3 regions of the Streptomyces sp. SYP-A7185 genome follow, and region 3 is predicted to be linked to each of the others. Evidence: riboswitches for the same ligand, from Rfam matches in the RefSeq annotation. Region 3 holds a riboswitch; each other region holds the start of a gene.
The links. A riboswitch is a leader RNA that binds a small molecule or an ion and turns the genes downstream of it on or off. The one in region 3 is predicted to bind cyclic di-AMP.
Positions count from the first base shown of each region.

Region 1: it holds a riboswitch for cyclic di-AMP, as region 3 does, so the genes downstream of both, QBL25_RS30280 (M23 family metallopeptidase) here and QBL25_RS03070 (transglycosylase SLT domain-containing protein) in region 3, are expected to answer to the same signal.
Region 2: it holds a riboswitch for cyclic di-AMP, as region 3 does, so the genes downstream of both, QBL25_RS25135 (NlpC/P60 family protein) here and QBL25_RS03070 (transglycosylase SLT domain-containing protein) in region 3, are expected to answer to the same signal.

Region 1 covers NZ_CP122310.1:6,880,343-6,887,836, forward strand. Annotated here, with positions in the region: gene QBL25_RS30265 (DNA topoisomerase (ATP-hydrolyzing) subunit A) at 1-86, opposite strand, end outside; gene QBL25_RS30270 (M16 family metallopeptidase) at 300-1,664, shown strand; gene QBL25_RS30275 (M16 family metallopeptidase) at 1,661-3,046, shown strand; cyclic di-AMP (ydaO/yuaA leader) riboswitch at 3,244-3,407, shown strand; gene QBL25_RS30280 (M23 family metallopeptidase) at 3,420-4,223, shown strand; gene QBL25_RS30285 (GntR family transcriptional regulator) at 4,477-5,181, shown strand; gene QBL25_RS30290 (HPr family phosphocarrier protein) at 5,408-5,689, opposite strand; gene QBL25_RS30295 (GNAT family N-acetyltransferase) at 5,900-7,494, shown strand, end outside.
Region 2 covers NZ_CP122310.1:5,702,447-5,709,940, reverse strand. Annotated here, with positions in the region: gene QBL25_RS25150 (lipase family alpha/beta hydrolase) at 1-111, shown strand, start outside; gene QBL25_RS25145 (M23 family metallopeptidase) at 318-1,967, shown strand; gene QBL25_RS25140 (ATP-dependent DNA helicase) at 1,989-4,568, opposite strand; cyclic di-AMP (ydaO/yuaA leader) riboswitch at 4,811-4,968, shown strand; gene QBL25_RS25135 (NlpC/P60 family protein) at 4,976-6,184, shown strand; gene QBL25_RS25130 (hypothetical protein) at 6,350-6,703, opposite strand; gene QBL25_RS25125 (NlpC/P60 family protein) at 7,025-7,494, shown strand, end outside.
Region 3 covers NZ_CP122310.1:724,702-732,195, reverse strand. Annotated here, with positions in the region: gene QBL25_RS03085 (SDR family oxidoreductase) at 1-405, opposite strand, end outside; gene QBL25_RS03080 (hypothetical protein) at 512-1,441, opposite strand; gene QBL25_RS03075 (hypothetical protein) at 1,688-1,909, shown strand; gene QBL25_RS03070 (transglycosylase SLT domain-containing protein) at 2,054-2,812, opposite strand; cyclic di-AMP (ydaO/yuaA leader) riboswitch at 2,817-2,971, opposite strand; gene QBL25_RS03065 (STAS domain-containing protein) at 3,399-4,073, opposite strand; gene QBL25_RS03060 (helix-turn-helix transcriptional regulator) at 4,350-4,700, shown strand; gene QBL25_RS03055 (lipase family protein) at 4,922-6,250, shown strand; gene QBL25_RS03050 (NAD-dependent protein deacetylase) at 6,403-7,296, shown strand.

The sequences.
Region 1 (7,494 bases), 6.2 Mb from region 3:
TGCATCTCGTCGACGACGTCGATGTCGAGGATCTTCTCCTCGAACGACTCGTCGGGCGGCGGGGTCTTCGTGCTGCGGCGGGCCATCGCTGCTGCGGCTCCTTCACGGTGTCTGCCAGGGCTTCAACGGGATCTGACGCCGACCATTGTGGACTGTCCCACTGACAACGCCGACCACGACCCGGACTTCGGGGCCGACTACGCCGAGCGCGGAGCGGGAACTTCACAGGTTGTCGGCACGCTTGCATACAGTGGCAGGACTGGCAGAATTTCCAGTTTTTCGCGATCGAAGGGACGTACATGCCCATGGGTCACACGGCCACAGCCGAGGCCGGCTCCGGCGGCCTGACAGCGACCGAGCACCGGCTGGCCAACGGCCTGCGCGTGGTGCTCTCCGAGGACCACCTGACCCCGGTCGCCGCGGTCTGCCTCTGGTACGACGTCGGCTCGCGCCACGAGGTCAAGGGGCGTACGGGCCTCGCCCACCTCTTCGAGCACCTCATGTTCCAGGGCTCGAAGCAGGTGCACGGCAACGGCCACTTCGAACTGGTCCAGGGAGCGGGCGGGTCGCTCAACGGCACCACGAGCTTCGAGCGCACCAACTACTTCGAGACCATGCCCACACACCAGCTGGAGCTGGCCCTGTGGCTCGAAGCCGACCGCATGGGCTCGCTGCTCTCCGCGCTCGACGAAGAATCCATGGAGAACCAGCGCGACGTCGTGAAGAACGAGCGCCGCCAGCGCTACGACAACGTTCCCTACGGCACCGCCTTCGAGAAGCTGACCGCCCTCTCGTACCCCGAGGGCCACCCCTACCACCACACCCCCATCGGCTCCATGGCCGACCTGGACGCGGCGACGCTGGAGGACGCGCGGCACTTCTTCCGCACGTACTACGCGCCCAACAACGCCGTCCTGTCCGTCGTCGGCGACATCGACCCGGAGCAGACCCTGGCCTGGGTCGAGAAGTACTTCGGGTCGATCCCCTCGCACGACGGCAAGCAGCCGCCGCGCGACGGCTCGCTGCCGGACATCATCGGCAAGGAGCTGCGCGAGGTCGTCGAGGAGGAGGTCCCGGCCCGCGCCCTGATGGCCGCCTACCGCCTGCCCGAGGACGGCACGCGCGCGTGCGACGCGGCCGACCTGGCGCTCACGGTCCTCGGCAGCGGCGAGTCCTCCCGGCTCTACAACCGCCTCGTGCGCCGCGACCGCACCGCCGTGGCGGCCGGCTTCGGCCTGCTGCGGCTCGCCGGCGCCCCCTCGCTGGGTTGGCTCGACGTGAAGACGTCCGGCGACGTCGAGGTCCCGGTCATCGAGGCCGCCGTGGACGAGGAGCTCGCCCGCTTCGCGGAAGAGGGCCCCACCGAGGAGGAGATGGAGCGCGCCCAGGCACAGCTGGAGCGCGAGTGGCTCGACCGGCTCGCCACGGTGGCGGGCCGCGCGGACGAACTGTGCCGGTACGCCGTCCTGTTCGGCGACCCGCAGCTCGCCCTGACCGCCGTCGGGCGCGTCCTCGACGTCACCGCGGACGAGGTCAAGGCGGCCGCGGCGGCCCGTCTGCGCCCCGACAACCGCGCGGTGCTCGTGTACGAGCCCGTGGAGGGCAACGCGGCCGCCGAGGCCGGCGAAGCCACCGACGAGGACGAAGAGGAGGCGGCGAAGTGAGCGAGGCCGCAACGATGCAGTTCCACCCGCAGCCCCAGGCGGGCACCGCACGGCCGTGGGCGTTCCCCGCGCCCGAGCGCGCCACCCTGGACAACGGCCTCACGGTGCTGCGCTGCCACCGCCCCGGCCAGCAGGTCGTCGCCGTGGAGATCCACATCGAGGCGCCGCTCGACGCGGAGCCCAAGGGCCTCGACGGCGTCGCCACGATCATGGCGAGGGCCTTCAACGAAGGCACGGACAAGCACTCCGCCGAGGACTTCGCCGCCGAACTCGACCGCTGCGGCGCCACCATGGACGCGCACGCCGACCACCCCGGCGTCCGTGTCTCTTTGGAGGTGCCGGTCTCCCGGCTGCCGAAGGCGATGGGCCTGCTCTCCGACGCCCTGCGCGCCCCCGCCTTCGCGGACGGCGAGATCGAGCGCCTCGTGCGCAACCGCCTGGACGAGATCCCGCACGAGGCCGCCAACCCGGGCCGCCGCGCCGCCAAGGAGCTCTCGCGCCAGCTCTTCCCGGCGACCTCGCGCATGTCGCGCCCGCGCCAGGGCACCGAGGAGACGGTCACGGCCATCGACTCGGCGGCGGTGCGCACCTTCTACGAGAAGCACGTGCGGCCCGCCACGGCGACGGCCGTCGTCGTGGGCGACCTGACCGGCATCGACCTGGACGCCGTCCTCGCCGACACCGTCGGCGCCTGGACGGGCGGCACCGCCGAGCCGCGTCCGGTGCCTCCGGTGACGGCGGATGACACCGGGCGTGTCGTCATCGTGGACCGCCCCGGAGCCGTCCAGACGCAGCTGCTCATCGGCCGCGTGGGACCGGACCGCCACGACCGCGTCTGGCCCGCGCAGGTGCTCGGCACGTACTGCCTCGGCGGCACCCTCACCTCGCGCCTGGACCGCGTCCTGCGCGAGGAGAAGGGATACACCTACGGCGTACGGTCGTTCGCCCAGGTCCTGCGCTCCACCCCGGAGGGCACCGGCGCCGCGATGCTGGCCATCAGCGGCTCCGTGGACACCGAGTCCACGGGCCCGGCGCTCGACGACCTGTGGAAGGTCCTGCGCACCCTCGCCGCCGACGGCCTCACGGACGCCGAGCGCGACGTGGCCGTGCAGAACCTGGTGGGCGTCGCCCCGCTCAAGTACGAGATGGCGGCGTCCGTCGCGGCCACCCTCGCCGACCAGGTCGAGCAGCACCTGCCGGACGACTTCCAGGCCCAGCTGTACCGCAGGCTGGCTGCGACCGGCACCGTGGAGGCCACCGCCGCCGTGGTGAGCGCTTTCCCCGTGGACCGTCTCGTGACGGTGCTCGTCGGTGACGCCGCGCGGATCGAGGAGCCCGTCAGGGCGCTCGGCATCGGTGAAGTGAGTGTGGTCACCGGCTGAGTGTCAGTCAGGACATATGGGGACCCCAGTGGCTGGATTTTGCTCCTGGGGTTCTCATATGTCCGAATTGCTATGGAGATTGCGTGTCTGACCTGTGGCGTGCGCTACAAATGCTCTGATCCGTTTGTCGTTTGAAAGACGGCCCGCTTAGCGTCATCCCGGCTGTTCGTCATGCAGTACGCCGCGCCCGCGGCACCGGACAGTCATCGCCGAGTCCCCGTACGGCGCGAGCCAGGGGAGCCGGGGACCCACATGTCCCCTTGGGGTGAATCGGGAACCTTGCCGAGAGGTGAGGGATCCGTAGGAGACCTTCCTGCTCCGAACCCGTCAGCTAACCCGGTAGGCGAGAAGGAAGGAAAGGATCAGCCGCTTCATGGCGTTCACCCGTGCCACCGGGAAGCACCGTCGCCCGAGCCGCCTCACGCGTACGACCGCGAACGTGGCGGGCGTCGCAGCCCTCACCACCACCGGTGTCATCGGAGGCCTGGCCGCTCCGGCGCTCGCCGCCGACGACGCGGCGGCCCTCGAACACACCGGTCTGACCCAGGCCATCTCCGTGGGCGACTCGCTCGCCGAGAGCATCGACGCGCAGGCCACCGCCCAGCGGCAGGCCGCCGACGCCGCCGCGGCCGCCAAGAAGGCCGAAGAGGCCGCCAAGAAGAAGGCCGAGGAGGCCAAGCGCAAGGCCGAGGCCGAGGCGAAGGCTAAGGCCAAGAAGGAGCGCGAGGCCAAGGAGCGTGCCGCTCGCGAGGCCGAGCGCAAGCGCCTGAACACCTACGTCGCCCCGATCTCCGGCTCGTACGTCTCCACGGGCTACCAGACCGGCGGCGCCATGTGGTCCTCCGGCAGCCACACCGGCATCGACTTCCACGCCGCGTCCGGCAGCTCGGTCCACGCGGTGGGCTCCGGCACCGTCGTCGAGGCCGGCTGGGGCGGCGCCTACGGCAACAACGTGGTCATCAAGATGAACGACGGCACCTACACCCAGTACGGCCACATGTCGTCCCTCGGCGTCACGGTCGGCCAGGCGGTCACCCCCGGCCAGCAGATCGGCCTCTCCGGCTCCACGGGCAACTCCAGCGGCCCGCACCTCCACTTCGAGGCCCGCACCGGCGAGGACTACGGCACGGACATCGACCCGATCTCGTACCTCCGCTCGCACGGCGTCAACGTCTGATCCACGCCTGACGGGCCTGACAGAGGCCTGGTCGACGCCTGATCGGCACTGATCCCGGCGGACGCCGCAGAGCACCGATTCACCGAAAGCCCCGGCTCGTCGAGAGCCGGGGCTTTCGCCGTTCCCGTATCTCCTTTGGCCAAAAGTATCCCTGGATTTCGGCCGCCCGTCGGAAATTCGGCCGTTCTGCAATAGAGTCGCGGAGCAGGCGTCGATCGACCGCGTTTCGCGGGGATTAAGGCGGAGGTCAGTCATGCGCATTCCCGCGCACTCGGTATGCACGGCCATCCGGGACGACATCGTCTCCGGTGTCTACGAACGGGGCGGCCGGCTCACCGAGGAACTGCTCGCGCGCCGCTACGGGGTCTCCCGCGTCCCCGTGCGCGAGGCCCTGCGCACCCTGGAGGCCGAGGGGTTCGTCGTCACGCGCCGGCACGCGGGCGCGTGCGTCGCGGAGCCCACCGAGCAGGAGGCGGCCGACCTCCTGGAGATCCGCGCGCTCCTGGAGCCGCTGGGCGCCGCCCGCGCCGCCCAGCGCCGCACGGAGGCCCATCTGAAGGTCCTGCGCGGCCTCGTGCGGCTCGGCCAGGAGCGGTCGCGGCACGGCCGGAGCGAGGATCTGCGCTCCCTGGGCGGCTGGTTCCACGAGACGCTCGCCCAGGCGTCCGGCAGCCCGGGCCTCACGGCCCTGCTCACGCAGCTCCGGCACAAGATCGCCTGGATGTACGTGCTGGAGACGTCGGCCGCCCCCGCGGAGGCCTGGGCCGAACACGCCGCGATCGTCGACGCGGTGGCGCGCGGGGACGCCGAGCGGGCCAGGTCGCTCACCGCGTCGCACGCGGAGCGGTCGACGGCCGCGCACCGGCCGCGCTTTCCCCGCGCAGCGGGCGCCGCGAGCACCGCTGGCGCCATGAATGCCAGAGGTGCCGCGAACGCCGTGCGTGCCGTGATCGTGTGAGGCATTGGCAACACGCCGTCAACACGACGGGCCTCCGGTATTAACAGAAGCGCCGTATACAAATAAGTGCTATTCGGCCGGGCGGCGGACGGTTGAATTCTGCTGCCCGAATGCAGAACAATTCCCCTGAGTATTTCGTGGGCGGCGGGCGCGGAAACGCCGAAGGGCCCGCCCCGGTATCGGGCGGGCCCTTCGGTGAATGCGCGTGAATGCGTGCCGGTCGTCGTCAGACGGTCTCGGGGAGTTCCTCGAGGCCGTCCGCGACCAGCTTCGCCAGACGGTCGAGAGCGGCGTCCGCGCCCTCGGCGTCGGAGGCGAGCACGATCTCCTCGCCGCCCTGCGCGCCCAGACCGAGCACCGCGAGCATGGAGGCGGCGTTCACGGGGTTGCCGTCAGCCTTGGCGATCGTCACGGGGACGCCGGCGGCGGTGGCCGCGCGGACGAAGATGGAGGCGGGTCGGGCGTGAAGGCCCTCGGCCCAGCCGACGTTGACGCGGCGCTCAGCCATGTGTTGCTGCCCTTCCAGGTGTCTCGCACTTGTCTAGACCAGTGTCTCATGCCGTCGCGGGTGCTCCACCGGCCGTTGGTCCGTACGGCGCCGGCCGATGGTCCGTGCTCCGTCGACCGTACGTCCTCGTGCCACGGACCCTCGTCCCGCCCCGCGACGTCTCCTAGCCTGCCCCGGCGGGAGCGCCCCCGCGACCCGTACCCTGGGCCCATGCAGACCCCGTCGGACCGGCACGCATACCCCTCCCACTGGGAAGCCGACGTCGTGCTGCGTGACGGAGGCACCGCCCGCATCAGGCCGATCACGGCCGAGGACGCGGACCGCCTGGTCAGCTTCTACGAGCAGGTCTCGGACGAATCGAAGTACTACCGCTTCTTCGCCCCCTACCCCCGTCTGTCCGCCAAGGACGTACACCGCTTCACCCATCACGACCAGGTGGACCGGGTGGGTCTTGCGGCCACCGTCGGCGGCGAGTTCATCGCCACCGTGCGCTTCGACCGCATCGACGAGCGCGGCATGTCCGCCAGTGCGCCCGCCGACGAGGCCGAGGTCGCCTTCCTCGTGCAGGACGCCCACCAGGGCAGGGGGGTCGCCTCCACGCTCCTGGAACACATCGCCGCCGTCGCCAGGGAGCGCGGCATCCGCCGCTTCGCCGCCGAGGTGCTGCCCGCGAACACCAAGATGATCAAGGTGTTCACCGATGCCGGGTACCAGCAGAAGCGCAGCTTCGAGGACGGCGTCGTACGGCTCGAATTCGATCTGGAGCCCACCGACCGCTCGCTCGCCGTGCAGCGCGCCCGTGAACAGCGGGCCGAGGCGCGCTCGGTGCAGCGGCTGCTCACGCCGAAGTCGGTCGCCGTGATCGGCGTCGGGCGCACGGCCGGCGGGGTCGGGCGCAGCGTGCTCCGCAATCTCCGGGGCGCGGGCTTCACGGGCCAGCTGTACGCGGTGAACAGCGCGTTCGAGGAGGGCACCGAGGTCGACGGCGTGCCCGCCCATCGCTCCGTGCGCGACATCGACGAGACCGTCGAGCTCGCCGTCGTCACCGTGCCCGCCGAGCGGGTGCCGCAGGCCGTCGCCGAGTGCGGTGAGCGCGGGGTGCTCGGGCTCGTCGTGATCTCCGCCGGATACGCGGAGAGCGGCCCCGAGGGGCGGGAGCGCCAGCGCGAACTGGTGCGGCAGGCGAGGTCGTACGGCACGCGCATCCTCGGCCCGAACGCCTTCGGCGTCATCAACACCTCGCCGGACGTGCGGCTCAACGCCTCGCTGGCCCCGCATCCCCCCGAGCGCGGCCGGATCGGCCTCTTCACCCAGTCCGGTGCGATCGGCATCGCGCTCCTGTCCGGGCTCCACCGGCGGGGCGCGGGCCTGTCGACCTTCGTGAGCGCGGGCAACCGCGCGGACGTGTCCGGCAACGACGTCCTCCAGTACTGGTACGAGGACCCGGACACCGACGTCGCCCTGATGTACCTCGAATCCATCGGCAACCCGCGCAAGTTCACCCGGCTCGCCCGGCGCGCGGCGACGGCCAAGCCGCTGGTCGTGGTGCAGGGCGCCCGGCACAGCGGGATCGCGCCCACGGGGCACGCCGTGCAGGCCACGCGCCTGCCGCACGCCACGGTGTCGGCGCTGCTGCGCCAGGCGGGGGTCATCCGGGTCGACACCGTCACCGAGATGGTGGACGCGGGGCTGCTCCTCGCGGGGCAGCCGCTGCCCGCCGGGCCGCGGGTGGCCATCCTCGGGAACTCCGAGTCGCTCGGGCTCCTCACGTACGACGCGTGTGTCGCCGACGGGCTCCGGCCGCT
Region 2 (7,494 bases), 5.0 Mb from region 3:
CTCGCCCTTCCCGTGCATCCCGCGGTCGCCGCCGGCATCCGCCAGGCCCTCGATCTGCCCGCCACGGGGAGCGCCGCGACGGACGAGCGGAACGGACTGACCGTGGCCTGAGAAGCAGCTCGCAGACCTCGCAACGAGGGAAATTTGTCGAACGGAGCTCGAACGCAGGGCCAAAGCTGTGCCCGCCGACCGCCGAAAGGCGTCCGAATGCCCGTTTCCTGAGAGCGTGAAACCTGCCGAAGATTGTCGCGCCCGCATACCGCCGGGTACAGTCACCGCACTGCTCTGCCCCTGCTGCCGAGGCGAAAGAGAAGTTGGTGAACGACCGTCACCCGTCGGGGAGCTCGACACCCCCGGCCTCGGCACCCGCCGACCATGCGCCCTACGCGGCGTATGACCCGCAGAGCACCGCGCACGGCGCCTACACCGGTTACGACGGCTACTCCACGGGAAGCTTCGAAACCACGGGCAGCTATGCGACGGCCGGTCACGACACCGGAAGCTTCGCGTCCGACCCCCTCTTCGGCGACATGCCCGGCGGTTCGTACGACACCGGCCGGTGGTCGACCACGGGGACGCAACAGACGCTGAACCACGACCCGTACGCCGCGCAGCACCAAGCCGCGTACGACACCGCCGGCTACGAGACCGGCGGGTACGACACCACGGCCATGTGGTCCACCGGCGGCTATCAGCACCTCTCCGCCGACATCCCGGCCCAGCCCGGCCCCGACGGTTCCACCGGTCAGTGGGACTCCACCGCCTGGAACCAGCCGCAGCAGACCGGCCAGTGGGAGACCCAGGCCTTCGACACCGGCGCGTACGACGCGACCGCGTGGAACTCCGGCGGCCAGGACATGGCCTACGGGTCCACCGGGGCGCACGAGGCCTACGGCACCACCGAGACGCTTGAGGCGCACGAGCCTCCCGCCACGCACGAGACCCTCGGCGCGTACGAGGCCCAGGACACGCCCGGGACGCAAGGAACGCCCGACTCGTACGAGTCACCCGAACCGTACGAGCATTCGCCTTACGACACCGGGTCCTACGCCTCCGATGCGTACGCCTCCGCCTCGCATCTCTCCGAGGCATATGCCCAACCCGCTCCCGCCGAGCACGAGTTCACGCCCGACGAGGCTCCCGCCGATTCACTCGGTCCGGTCGAGCCCGTCCGCCGGGCCGCGGACGACGAACCGCCGGTCATGGACCGCTCTTACGGCTCGCGCTCCCGGTCCCGCCGCCGCTCCCCCGCCAAGCGCTCCGCTCTCTTCACCGTCGCCGTGCCCTCGGCCTGCGTGATGGGCGTCGCCGGTATCGCCGCCGCGTCCGTGGGCAACTTCGGCGGCGACGACGGCAAGGAGACGCAGGCGGCATCGGCCCCCGACCCCACGTCGGTGCAGCCCTCCGCGGCCAACAACAAGCTCGACACGCAGCTGGCGAACCTCTCCGCGGACGCCGGCGACTTCGCCGACCGCGCGAGCCGCACCCAGGAGCGCATCGACCTCAAGGCGGAGAAGGTCGCCGCCGAGAAGAAGGCCGCCGAGGAAGCCGCACGCAAGGAGCGCCTGCGCCCCAAGTTCTCGCTCCCGGTCAAGCAGCACGGCCTGAGCGCGTACTACGGACAGGCCGGCGTCAACTGGATGTCGGCGCACTCCGGGATCGACTTCCCGGTGTCGTACGGCACCGAGGTGCTCGCCGCCACCGACGGCACGGTCTCCACGAAGTGGAACAGCGCCTACGGCAACATGGCGATCGTGACCGCCAAGGACGGCACGGAGACGTGGTACTGCCACCTCTCCACGCACAAGATCTCCAGCGGCCCCGTCAAGGCGGGCGAACCCATCGCCTTCTCCGGGAACTCCGGCAACTCGACCGGACCGCACCTGCACTTCGAGGTGCGCCCGGCCGGCGGCTCGGCGATCGACCCGCTGCCGTGGCTGCGCAGCCACGGCCTCGACCCGACGTAACTCAAACCGCCGCCCGCGGCGTCAAAGCTTCTCCACCGGCGCGTACCTCAGGAGGAGGCGCTTCGGCTTGGGCTCTCCGAAGTCCACCGTCGCCTCGGCGTTCGCGCCCGTGCCCTTCACCCCGACCACGGTCCCCAGGCCGAACTGGTCGTGCGTGACCCGGTCCCCGACCGCCAGCGCGACCACCGGCTTCTCCGAGGCACGGCGCGTGGCGAAGCCCTGCGCGCCCCCGGTCCGCGAGCGCGACGACGACAAGGAGGAGGCAATTCCGGCAGTCGGCCCGGAGAACGAGGACGCCGGTGCGCCGACGGAACCCTTCCGCTTCCAGTCCAGATGGGTCTCCGGGATCTCCTCCAGGAAGCGCGAGGGCGGGTTGTACGAGGGCTGTCCCCAGGCGCTGCGCATCGAGGACCGCGTCAGATAGAGCCGCTCACGCGCGCGCGTGATGCCCACGTAGGCGAGACGGCGCTCCTCCTCCAGCTCCTTGACCTGGCCGAGGCTGCGCATGTGCGGGAAGACGCCGTCCTCCATGCCGGTCAGGAAGACGACCGGGAACTCGAGGCCCTTGGCGGTGTGCAGCGTCATCAGCGTGATGACCCCGGAGCCGTCGTCCTCCTCGTCCGGGATCTGGTCCGAGTCGGCGACGAGCGCGACGCGCTCCAGGAACTCGGAGAGCGTGCCCGCCACGCCCGTGCCCGCGCCCTCGTCGGCGTCGTCGGTGCCCTCGGTCGGGTCCTCCGCGGCCTCGGTCTCCCCCGTGCCTTCGGTGCCTTCGCCCGTGCCGTCGCCGACGTCACCGGCGGCATTGGCCGCGCTGCTGTCCTGCTCGAATTCCAGGGCCACGGCGGCGAGCTCCTGGAGGTTCTCGATGCGCGTCTCGTCCTGCGGGTCGGTCGAGGCCTGGAGCTCGGCGAGGTACCCGGTGCGTTCGAGCACGGCTTCCAGGACGACGGCGGGCCCGGCACCGGACTCGACGATGGTCCGCAGCTCCTCCATGAGCACGTTGAACCGCTTGACGGCGTTCGCCGAGCGGGCCGCCATGCCGTACGCCTCGTCGACGCGCTTCAGCGCCTGCGGGAAGGAGATCTTCTCGCGCTGCGAGAGCGCGTCGATCATGGCCTCCGCGCGGTCGCCGATGCCCCGCTTGGGTACGTTCAGAATTCGGCGGAGCGGGACGGAGTCCTCCGGGTTGGCCAGCACCCGCAGATACGCGAGGACGTCCCGGACCTCCTTGCGCTCGTAGAAGCGGACGCCGCCGACGACCTTGTAGGGCAGGCCGACGCGGATGAAGATCTCTTCGAAGACACGGGACTGCGCGTTCGTCCGGTAGAAGATCGCGACGTCGCCCGCCTTCGCGTCGCCCGCGTCGGTGAGCCGGTCGATCTCGTCGGCGACGAACTGCGCCTCGTCGTGCTCGGTGTCGGCGACGTATCCGATGATGCCCGCGCCCTCGCCCGCGTTGGTCCACAGGTTCTTGGGGCGGCGGCTTTCGTTGCGCTCGATGACGGCGTTGGCGGCGGTCAGGATCGTCTGGCTGGAGCGGTAGTTCTGCTCCAGGAGGATCGTGGTCGCGTCCGGGTAGTCCTCCTCGAACTGGAGGATGTTGCGGATCGTGGCGCCGCGGAAGGCGTAGATCGACTGGTCCGCGTCACCCACGACACACAGCTCGGCGGGGTCGTCGCCCTCGCCCCCGGAGGGGCCCACCAGCTCGCGCACCAGGGCGTACTGGGCGTGGTTGGTGTCCTGGTACTCGTCGACCATCACGTGGCGGAAGCGGCGGCGGTAGTGCGCGGCGATGTCCGGGAACGCACGGAACATGTTGACCGTCGTCATGATCAGGTCGTCGAAGTCGAGGGCGTTCGCCTCGCGCAGGCGCGACTGGTACATCGCGTACGCCTGAGCGAGGGTCTTCTCGAAACCGTCGGCGGCCTGGCCCGCGAAGGTCTCCTCGTCGATCAGCTCGTTCTTCAGGTTCGAGATCTTGGCGCTGAAGGACTTCGGCGGGAACTTCTTCGGGTCGATGTCCAGATCACGGCAGACCAGCGCCATCAGGCGCTTGGAATCGGCGGCGTCGTAGATCGAGAAGGAGGAGGTGAAGCCGATCGTCTTCGACTCGCGGCGCAGTATGCGCACGCACGCGCTGTGGAACGTCGACACCCACATCGCGTTGGCCCGAGGGCCGACGAGCTGCTCGACACGCTCCTTCATCTCGCCCGCGGCCTTGTTCGTGAACGTGATCGCCAGGATCTGGCCCGGGTGCACGTGCCGCTCGGCCAGGAGATACGCGATGCGGTGCGTCAGGACCCGGGTCTTGCCGGAGCCGGCGCCCGCGACGATGAGCAGCGGGGAGTGTGCGTGCACGACGGCCGCGCGCTGGTTCTCGTTCAGCCCGTCGAGCAGGGCCGCCGGGTCGATCACGGGGCGTGGGGCACCGTCGCGGTAGTGCGCGTCCCGGGGTGCGGGCGCGTCGAACTTCCCGTCGAACAGGTCGTCCGGAATGGATTCCGGGGCACTGTCCTCGGGCGGCGGCGGGGGCTCCCCCTCCGAAGCCCGCGAGGGCTGGAGGTCCGCCAGGAAGCTGTCATCAAAGAGGCTGCTCATCGCCTCCCGAGTCTAGGCGGCCCCACTGACAACCCGCCCCGGGTTCCGATACCTCCGGCCGGATACGCCCCGCCCGCGGACCGTCACGTTCCGCAACGGCACGGCGTGCCCGCGTCAAGCGCTTCTTAAAGTAACGAAAACGTATCGGGCATATCGAACATCAACCTTCACACGGGCCACACGAATTGGCTAGGTTGCTGCCCGGGCTGCTCGTACTCCCACCGGCGAACCCCGCCGGGAACGGGCGGCCTCCGCCGAGTTCGATCTCCTCGGAGCCGGGGACCCACCAAGAACTTGGGGTGAATCGGTCCCGTACGCAGTACGGGACCGTAGGGCAACCTTCCGGAATCACCCGCCCGAACCCGACAGCTAACCCGGTAGGCGGTCTACGGAAGGAGTCGCCTCCCTTGGCGTCGCACCGCAAGCCGCGGACCCGCATGGCCGGCCTACGCGCCACTCCCGCCCTCGGCATCACGACGGCGGCCCTGACCTCTGTGGCCCTGTTGTCGCAGAGCGCGCAGGCGGCACCGTCCGCTCCGCAGAAGCCCAGCCTCGAAGAAGTCCAGAAGAAGGTCGACGACCTCTACCACCAGGCGGGCGTGGCCACCCAGAAGTACAACTCGGCCAAGGAGCGCACCGACAAGCAGCGCAAGAAGGTGGACACGCTGCTCGACGACGTGGCCGAGCGCACCGACAAGCTGAACGAGGCCCGGCGCCAGCTGGGCACGTTCGCCGCGGCCCAGTACCGCACCGGCGGTGTCTCCGAAACCGCCACGATGATGCTCGCCGACGACCCTCAGTCGTTCTTCGATCAGAACCACCTCTCCGACCGGCTGACCGCGCGCCAGAAGAGGGCTGTCGACGACTACCAGACGCAGCAGGCCTCGGCGACGAAGCAGCGCACCAAGGCCACCAAGAGCCTGGAGACGCTGAGCGACTCGCGGGACGACCTCAGGACGAGCAAGCAGACCGTCCAGAAGAAGCTGGGCCAGGCGCGCACGATGCTCTCGCAGCTGACCGCCGAGGAGAAGGCGCGGCTCGCGGCGATCGAGAAGAAGAAGGAAGAAGCCGCCAAGCGCAAGGCCGCCGAGCTGGCGCGCAAGCAGGAGGCCGAGGCGGAGGCCAAGCGCAAGGCGGCGGAAGAGGCCGCGGCCAAGGAGCGCGAGCAGGACAAGGAGACCCCGGACACGGGCTCCGAGTCCGGCACCGGCGCGGGTTCGGGGGCCGGCACGGGCACTGGCTCAGGCGGTACGGACAGCGGTTACGCGACGAAGGCCGCGAAGGTGATCGACTTCGCCGAGGCCCAGATCGGCAAGCCGTACGTGTGGGGTGCCACCGGCCCCGACTCGTACGACTGCTCCGGGCTCACCCAGGACGCGTGGAAGGCGGCGGGGATCTCCCTGCCGCGCACGACGTGGGACCAGGTGAAGGTCGGCACGACCGTGAAGACTGCCGACGCCAAGCCGGGTGACCTGGTCTTCTTCTACGACGACATCAGCCACGTGGGGATCTACATCGGCGACGGCAAGATGATCCACGCCCCGAAGCCGGGTGCGAACGTCCGCGTCGAGTCGATCTACTACATGCCGATCCACAGCGTGGTGCGGCCCGCCTGAAGCCCACCTACGCGCGCGTGGCCCGCATTCCCGGGGGGATGCGGGCCACGCGCGCGTAGTGGGTCGGTTGGCTTTCCGGACTCAAGCCCAGAGCACCGCGGATCGGGTCCGGAGCACTGCGGTTCGGGTCCAGAAGGCCGCGGATGAGGTCTCGAGGACCGCGGATCAGGTCCAGAGGACCGCGATGAAGATGTTCGCGACGGTCAGCAGACCGACGGCGCCGAACATCCCCTTGTCCACCTTCTCCTCGTCCCGCTTCACGTAGACCAGCGCCAAAATCACGATCAGGACGGCCATCTTGATGCCGATCTTGACGTTGTTGACGGGGCTGTCGTCCGCCTGGTTGAGACCCACCAGGATCACGCCCGTGACGAGCATAGTGAGCGCGCCGTGAAGCATCGCGGGGACGAAGCGGGCCGTGCCCTGGCCCATCTGCTTCATCTGGGTGAGGAAGCCGCCCAGGAGGGAGGCGATGCCGATGATGTGCAGGCCGACGAAGAGATGGGTGAGAACGTCCATGGTTGCGGAGCCTAGCCGGGGCCCTAGCACCCCTCCGTAGCCAGGTGGGCCCCAAGCTCCACATCGGTCACAGGTCTACGCGAAGGCCATGCGGCTCAGCGGATCGCGCGGTCACAAAGAGGCACCTGTCGACGCACTTCCGCCAGTAGCGCACAGTCCGACACCAACCCGTGACGGTCAGGTTTAGCGTCCTTCGTCAGGTGACCGGCTCCCCACCGCCGCTCGGACCAGGGGCGGCAGTCGGCCACCTCCGCCGAGAATCCGGCGGCGGTCCGTCCCCCCTGTGCGGGCCGCCGCCGGAACCTTAAGGAGCCCCCCTTCGTGGCAGCGCACCGCAAGCCCAGACAGCGCTCGCTCAGTGGCCATACGGCCCGCACCGCCGCCACCATCGCCCTCGCCGGGGCCGCGACGGCCACCGCCTTCGACGGCACGGGACACGCGGATCCGCGGCTCAGCCCGGCCGAGGTGAAGTCCAAGGTCGACGCGCTCTACCGCGAGGCAGAGGTCGCCACCGAGAAGTACAACGGCGCCAAGGAGAAGGCCGAGAACGCCGAGAAGTCCCTGGGCGAGCTGCGCGACGAGGCGGCCCGCAAGACGGAGAAGCTCAACGCGGCGCGCGAGGGCCTCGGTTCGCTGGCGGCGGCGCAGTACCGCAGCGGCGGCATCGCCCCGTCCGTCCAGCTCGCGCTCTCCTCCGGCCCCGACCAGTACCTCGAACGCGCCGCGCTCGCCGACCGGGCGGACAGCCGCCGGGCCGCGACCGTCGCCGGCGTCCAGAAGCAGCTCCAGGA
Region 3 (7,494 bases):
ATGCGGCGAGAGCGTGGACTCGGGCACGCCCTGCGGGGTGAGACCGCCGAGATAGACGATCCGCCGTACGCCGGCGTCGTGCGCCTGCTCGGCGAAGACGCGGGCCGCGCGGCGGTCGGTGGCCTCGAAGTCGGAACCGCCGCCGAGGGAGTGCACCAGGTAGTACGCGACGTCGATGCCGCGCATGGCCCGGGCGACGGACTCGGCGTCCGTCACATCCCCCCGGACCACCTCCGTCCGTGCCGCCCAGGGGTGGTCACGCAGGTTGCTGGGGGAGCGGGCCAGACAGCGGACCCGGTGCCCGGCCTCCAAGAGCTCCGGGACCAGCCGGCCTCCCACATAGCCCGATGCCCCCGTGACCAGGCAGTGCAACCCTTCGGCGTCCGACGCCTCGTCCGTGCTCACTTCGCTTCCTCCGCCTGTTCGTCATGAGACCCCATCTGTCCGATGAGGCCGCCCCGTCGGCACGGGGCCGCTGGTCCCTCGCCTCCCGCGTCGGCCCGCATGCCGCTCACGGCTGTAGGAGGGCGACTGTGCCCGTCGCCACCACGCGACCTGCGGCCGTCACCAGGAAGCGGGAACCGCCGGGCTCGGTCGCCACCTCCACGACGGCCCCCCGCGCGGGCACCGGTGCCAGCAGCCGTACCCCGAGCCCGGTCACGGCACCGGCCGTCATCCCGGAGTGCAGCAAGGTCGCCTGCCGTCCGGCTTCCAGTACCGCCGCCGCGGGCAGCCACGCCGGTCGGCCAGGGAGCAGCACCGGGTGGCCGGGGTCGCGCGGATGCAGCACGAGCCGCCCCTGCGGCGCCCGCGCCAGCAGCACGTCGGTGTCGGCCGCTGCGCCCACGGCGGCGGCGGAGGGGAACAGGAGCGCGTGCGCCACCGCCTCGTCCGGGATCGGGGTTCCGCCCTCCAGCGGCCTGGCGAACCCGATGGTGCACGAGGCGAACGGCGTGCCCCGCTGAAGGAACTCCGTCGTCGCACGGTAGGAGGCGAACTGACCGGCGTAGGAAGCGAGGTCGCTGAGCACGAGCCGCGCCTCCACGTCGGTCGCGCTGCCGTGTTCCGTGGGCCCCGGGGGCGGGCGCAGGCCGAGGCTGAGCGAGAGGGGTTCGAGCGCGGGGCGCTCGTCGGCGTACAGGTGGGTGCGCTCCACGGCCAGAGCGAGCTGGCGGGCGGACTCCACCATGATCAGCGGGTGGTGCCGCACGGCGGTCGTGCGCTCGTTCAGGGGGTGGCAGCGGGGCCACTGGCAGTGGGCGACGAAGCTGCGGCTGCTCTCGCGGCCGAGGGAGACCACCAGCAGCGACGCCATCGTCTCCAGACCGAGTGTGCGCCAGGTGACCGGGGCGCTCGGGCTCTCGGGCCACTGTCGCTCGACCCGGCGGTCTTCGGGACGAGCCCGCGTCGTCCGTGTCCCGTCCGTCGTCACACCAGTCATGCGTCACTCCCGCCGAGGCCGGCGTGAGCCATGATCACACCGGCTCACGCAAGGAATTCAGGCGGGCGGGCGGTGACGGATGCACCAAAAGCGCCGGATCCACCCGATCGGCCGGGGCGCGGGCCGCCTGCGGCGGCGCGTGGGCAGCGCTGCGAGAGGCGAACGTCAGAGCGACGGTTGGACATCCCCGGGAGGCGTCTGGCAGGGTCGCCGGTCCGTTCCCCCGATCCCGAAGGGAGAGACGCGATGATCGAAGTGAGCACCCGCAGCGTCAAGGAAGCGGCTGCCGCCGAGCAGCTGCGCGCGAGCACCACCACCTTGGACATTCCGAAGGGTTTCGACCTGTGGACGGCCGAGGAGGTCTCGGAGTGGCTCGACCAGGTCGAGGACGATCCTGAGGTGTCCGACGCCGACTTCTACGCGGCGCAGCAGGCGGTGCAAAGAGCGCTCGGCGTCGAGCGCGTCTGAGCGGGCGGCGGCGTCGCCCGACCGTGCAGGCGGTGCCAGCGGTGCCGGCGGTGTCGGCGCCCTTGCGTGTGCGCGCCTTCGGGCAGGCCTGAGCCCCGGACACCTCAGGTGCCGGGGCTCAGGCCTGCTTGAAGGGGACGCGGCTCAGTACGGGCCGTTCACGTTGTCGATCGAGCCGTAGCGGTCGGCCGCGTAGTTGCAGGCCGCGGTGATGTTGGCGACGGGGTCGAAGCTGTCCAGCGAGGTGCCGGGCACGTGGTAGGCGTCGAACGTGGGGCCTATGACCTGCAGGAGGCCCTTGGACGGGGTCCCGGCCGCCGCGTTGGAGTCCCAGTTGTTGGTGGCCAGCGGGTTGCCGGAGGACTCGCGCATGACGTTGCGGTGGATGCCGTCGTAGGTGCCGGGGATGCCGCGCTGGGCCATGATGTCCAGCGACTCCTTGATCCAGCCGTCGAGGTCGTTGGTGTACGCCTTCTTCGCGGGGGCGGCGGCGGGCTCGGCGGTGAGGGTGTTCCCCCGCTCGGAGCGGTCCGCCCGCTCGGCGGACGCGGTCCGCGCGGAGCCGTCCTGCGCCTTCGCGCCGAGCGTCAGCTTCAGGCCGGGGTGGATCAGCTTCGGGTTGTCGCCGAGGGCGCCGCGGTTGTCCTCGTACAGCTTCTTCCAGCCGCCGTCCAGCGAGTGCTCGCGGGCGATCTTGGAGAGGGAGTCGCCCGCGACGACGACGTAGGTGTTCGGTGTCGCGGCGGGCTTGGCGGCCGTGGCGGCCGTCTCGGCCGGTGCCGCAACGGCGGCGCTCGCACCGAGCACGGGGAGCACGAGCACGGCCCCGCCCGTTCCTGCGGCGGCGATACCCCGGGTGAGCGAGCTGGACTTGGGGCGGCGGTGCTTTCCCTTTGCGGGCATGACGCATTCCTCTCCGTCGCCTGCGAGGTGAGCTGTCGGGTTCGGACGGGAGATGTCCGGTCGCGCTGGGCGCGCGACTTCACCCCGAGCCGTTCCGTCATCCGGATCGGCGGCTTACCTGGGTCCCCCGCTCCTGCCGGGCGTGAGTGAGTGATGGAAGAGGTTTCCGGACAGCGGCAGGATTCGGCGTTCCATCCGGATTGACGGTGACGTTAGGCGAGAAAGCCGGAATGGAACAAGAGAGGAATTCACACAGGGGAATGCGCGAAGGCGATGTCCGGCGCCGCGTACCCCGGTCGATCGTTGATCGACAACTCCCAACTTTCTCTGCCTGGAACGGAAATGCGCTCCACGCCTTCCGGAAAGCCGGGTTTCCGGTGTGACGCATTCCACTGAAAGGGAATCACGTCATTTCATGCGAGTGGGCTGTAATGCGCCCAGTTATTTATATATGGCATAAAGAAGCAGAAGAAGGTTTTTGCGGGGCAAGATGGACATGACTAAGGCCCCTTTTTATGGCAAAAGGGGCACTTGTGCGTGCGAACGCCCTGCCCGAGACCGCGTGGGTCCGTGCAGGCGGGTGTTCTCAGATCGACCGTGTTCCGGGGGCGCTGCTGTGCCGTGGTGCGATGCGGGAATCGTTCGCCTGGGCCACGGCAGACGTGAGGTGTTCCCGTACGCCCTCGGGGAGGCCGGTTCCGCGGGTGGTTCCGACCACCCGCTTGGCCAAGTGGTGCACGTCGGTGCCTGCATTCTGCGAGGCGGTTACCAGAACTTCCCAAGAGGCTTCAGGGCTCAGGCCGTAGGCGGACATCAGGATGCCGCGCGCCAGATCAATGGTCGGGCGGATCTGAACGGCCTTTTGTGACTGGCGTACGGCGGTTCGCAGACTCTCCTCGTATTTGTCGTCGCAATGCTCGTCGGAAACTCCGTCAGATACGGCTTCTTCCTTCATCGCGCGCATTGCGTCATCGCCTTTGCCGTCGGGCGATTCGGAGGGGGCGAACAGCTTCTGAGTGCCGGTCAGGTCGAACACCCGCGCAACCGCGATGCTGTTGGAGAGCACCGTCACGGTCTTGCCCTGCCGCAGCCCCAGCCGACGCAGGTCGAGCAGGAGGTGGAGCCCGGAGCAGTCGCAGAAGCTCACATCGCTCAGATGCAGGTCGACGCCGTCGGTGGAGCCGCCGAGGGCGCGGAGCAGCTCGGGCCACAGGTGTTCACCCGTGTCGAGGTCGAGTTCGCCGCGCAGGATCACGCTCACCCGGGCGCCGTTCGGCACGGTGTCGAGCGAGGCCGGCAGCGGGCGCCGGGGCGGCGACGGCCGACGGGGTGGTGAGGGGTGGAGGCCCGGTGCGTGTTCGCCACCCTCCCGGGCGAGGGGCTTGTCCGAGTGTGCAGGCTCCGGCATGGCCTCTCCCTCACGTATCGCCTAGCGCCGCTTCTTAGGCTGCACTCCGCACCCCAAGCACGTCAACTAATACATGAAAAGCAGTACGTGTTTCTGGAAACGTGAACACGTGGTCGCTAGGGTTGCCGTATGGATGAAGTGCCCGAGCCCCACACCGGATGGACGTTCCTCACCAACCACGCGCGGGTCCTGGCGGCCATCGCCGACAACCGCAACGCCCGCATCCGTGACATCGCCGCGCACTGCCGGCTCACGGAGCGTGCCGTGCAGAAGATCATTGCCGACCTCGAACAGGGCGGGTACCTCTCCCACGTCAAGGAGGGGCGCAGCAACTCCTACCGCATCGAGCCCGGTGAGGTGCTGCGCCACCCGGCCGAGTCCGGCCTGGCCGTGGCCTCGCTCCTGTCCCTGCTCGCGCGGAACGAGGCCGGTCGCGCCACGCCGCCGGATGCCGGCGGCCGACGCCAGGCCCGTGTGTGACGAGGGCGGTTCTGCTGCGGAAGGCCCCGTCCGGAGGTGGGCGACGCTTCAACTCGCCCCGGAAGACGGGAAAGCGGGGCGGGACGCCGTTCGGCCGCCGGGAGCGTCCGTGGCGGCCGCAGGCGGCGGCACGGAAAACCGCACATCTATGGCCGTATTACTGACGGGTCAGTACGGTGCTGACCAACCCCCTATGCGCACAGGAGAGTTGGGAGAGCCGCATGATGCCAGCTTCACGCAGACGACCGGTGGCCGCGAGTGCCGTTCTCGCGGTGGCGGTGCTCGGGCTCCCCGGGTCCGCCGCGGCGCAGAGCACCAGCGCCCCGGCCGCTGCCCCGGACGCGACCCCCGCGGCCCGCTCCGCGCCACAGCAGGCCGGTGACGCCCCCGGCGCCACGGGGCAGAGCGGGGACAAGCGCGCCGGGCAGGCCGGGAAGAGCAAGGGCAAGCACCCGGGCAAGAAGCCGGGGAAGAGGACCGGACCGGGCAAGATCCTCAGCTCGGCGCCGTCCTCCTTCCAGTACACGCCCGGCGTCCCGACCCCCACCAAGGCCTGGAAGATCACCTACCGGTCGACCTCCGCGGACGGTGGACGCAACGCCGTCTCCGGCACCGTGATCGTCCCCGACGACGGCAGGACCGGCCCCCGCCCCCTGATCACCTACGCCGTCGGCACGGTCGGCCTCGGCGACAAGTGCGCGCCGTCCGCCGGATTCCCCGGCGGTACGACGGCCGAGGCGCCGCTCGTCAACGCCGCGCTGGTCCGGGGCTACGCCGTCGTCGTCACCGACTACGAAGGGCTCGGTACGCCGGGCGACCACACCTACATGGTCGCCAAGGCGCAGGGCAGTGCCGTACTGGACGCGGCACGCGCGGCCCAACGGCTTCCGGAAGCCGCGAAGTACGGCGTCTCCGCGGGCGCGCCCGTCGGGATCATGGGCTACTCACAGGGCGGCGGCGCCAGCGCGAAGGCCGCCGAGATGGCCGCGGCCTACGCTCCCGAGCTGAAGGTCAAGGGAACGGCCAGCGGTGGCGTTCCGGCCGATCTGACCAAGGTCGCCGCATCGTTGGAGGGCGGGGACAGCGCGGGTTACCTGCTGATGTCCGCGATCGGCCAGAACGCCGCCCAGCCGTCCCTGGCGCTCGGCAAGTACCTCAACAAGGAGGGCCGCAAGCTCGCCGCGGTGGTGCGCAACGAGTGTGTCGGGACGGTCCTGGAGGCCGGGCGCGGCAAGCAGATCGAGGACGTCACCACGTCCAATCCGCTGGACCGGCCGAACTGGAAGAAGGCCATCGCCAAGCAGCTGATCGGCACCAAGCGTCCGTCGGCGCCGGTGTTCCTCTACCACGGGGACGCGGACGAGACGATCCCCTACGCGGTCGGGCAGAAGCTGCGGGCCGACTGGTGCGCCAAGGGGAACGCCGTGGAGTGGAAGTCCTTCCCCGGCCAGTCCCACGTGGGGACGGCCATCCAGGGCAACGGTCCGGCCCTTGAGTGGCTCGGCCGCCGCTTCGCCGGCGAGCCCACGTCGGGCAACTGCGGCGCCTGACCGGTCGCTCACCCCTGCCCCTCTCGCCGCCGTCCAGGGGCGGCGGCGAGAGGACATCCGTGCCGTGGGCCGGGCGGGCGCGCGAGGTGCGTGGGCCCCGCGGGCGCCTGCGTGATCGCGGTGCCGGGGGACGGAAACGTAAGCTGGCAGGCATGCGGACGCGACCCACGCTGACCTGGGAGCCCACCGGCGGCTCGCCCCCGGCCTCGACCGACCTCACGGCTGTCGTCGACGCGGTGCGCACGGGCGGGGTCGCGGTGCTGAGCGGCGCCGGGCTCTCCACCGAGTCGGGCATCCCGGACTACCGCGGGGAGCACGGCTCCCTGCGCCGGCACACCCCCATGACGTACCAGGAGTTCGTCGGCGCCGAGCAGGCCCGCCAGCGGTACTGGGCCCGTAGCCAGCTGGGCTGGCGGGCCATGACGCGGGCCCGGCCGAACGCCGGGCACCGGGCGGTGACCGCGCTGGCCGAGGCGGGTCTGGTCACCGGCGTGATCACACAGAACGTGGACGGGTTGCAGCAGGCCGCCGGAGCCCGGAACGTCATCGAGCTCCACGGGAGCCTGGACCGGGTGATCTGCCTGGCCTGTGGGCACCGCAGCGCCCGCGCGGAGCTGGACCGGCGGCTGCGGGAGGTCAATCCGGGCTTCGAGGCCGCAGCCGAGCGCTATCGCGCCGCGCGGGTCAATCCCGACGGTGACGTGGAACTGCCCGACGAGGCGGTGCGCGAGTTCCGGGTGGTGGCGTGCTCGGTGTGCGGTGACGGGGTGCTCAAGCCGGACGTGGTCTTCTTCGGGGAGAACGTACCCGTCGAGCGGGTCGCGGAGTGCCGGCGGCTCGTCGGCGGGGCCGCCGTCCTGCTCGTGCTCGGCTCCTCCCTCACCGTCATGTCCGGGCTGCGTTTCGTGCGCCAGGCGGCGGAGGCCGGCACGCCGGTCCTGATCGTCAACCAGGGTCCGACCCGGGGCGACCGCTGGGCCACCCAGCGCATCGAGCTCCCGCTCGGCGAGGCGCTGTCCGCCCTCGTGGCGCAGGTGGGCCCCTGAGGGGACGCCGTGCGGCGGGCACGGGAAAGCCCCGGCTGGACGGGGGAGACCAGCCGGGGCCGAAGGTGGTGACTGGCGGAGGGCGGTCGCCTCGCGGCGAGTGGCTCCATGGGGCTTCAGCTGAACGATCGTCCCCATGGGCTATGTGTGGGCCCGGGGACACTGTCCCCTCCGCAGCCACATACAGAAGAACGAAGA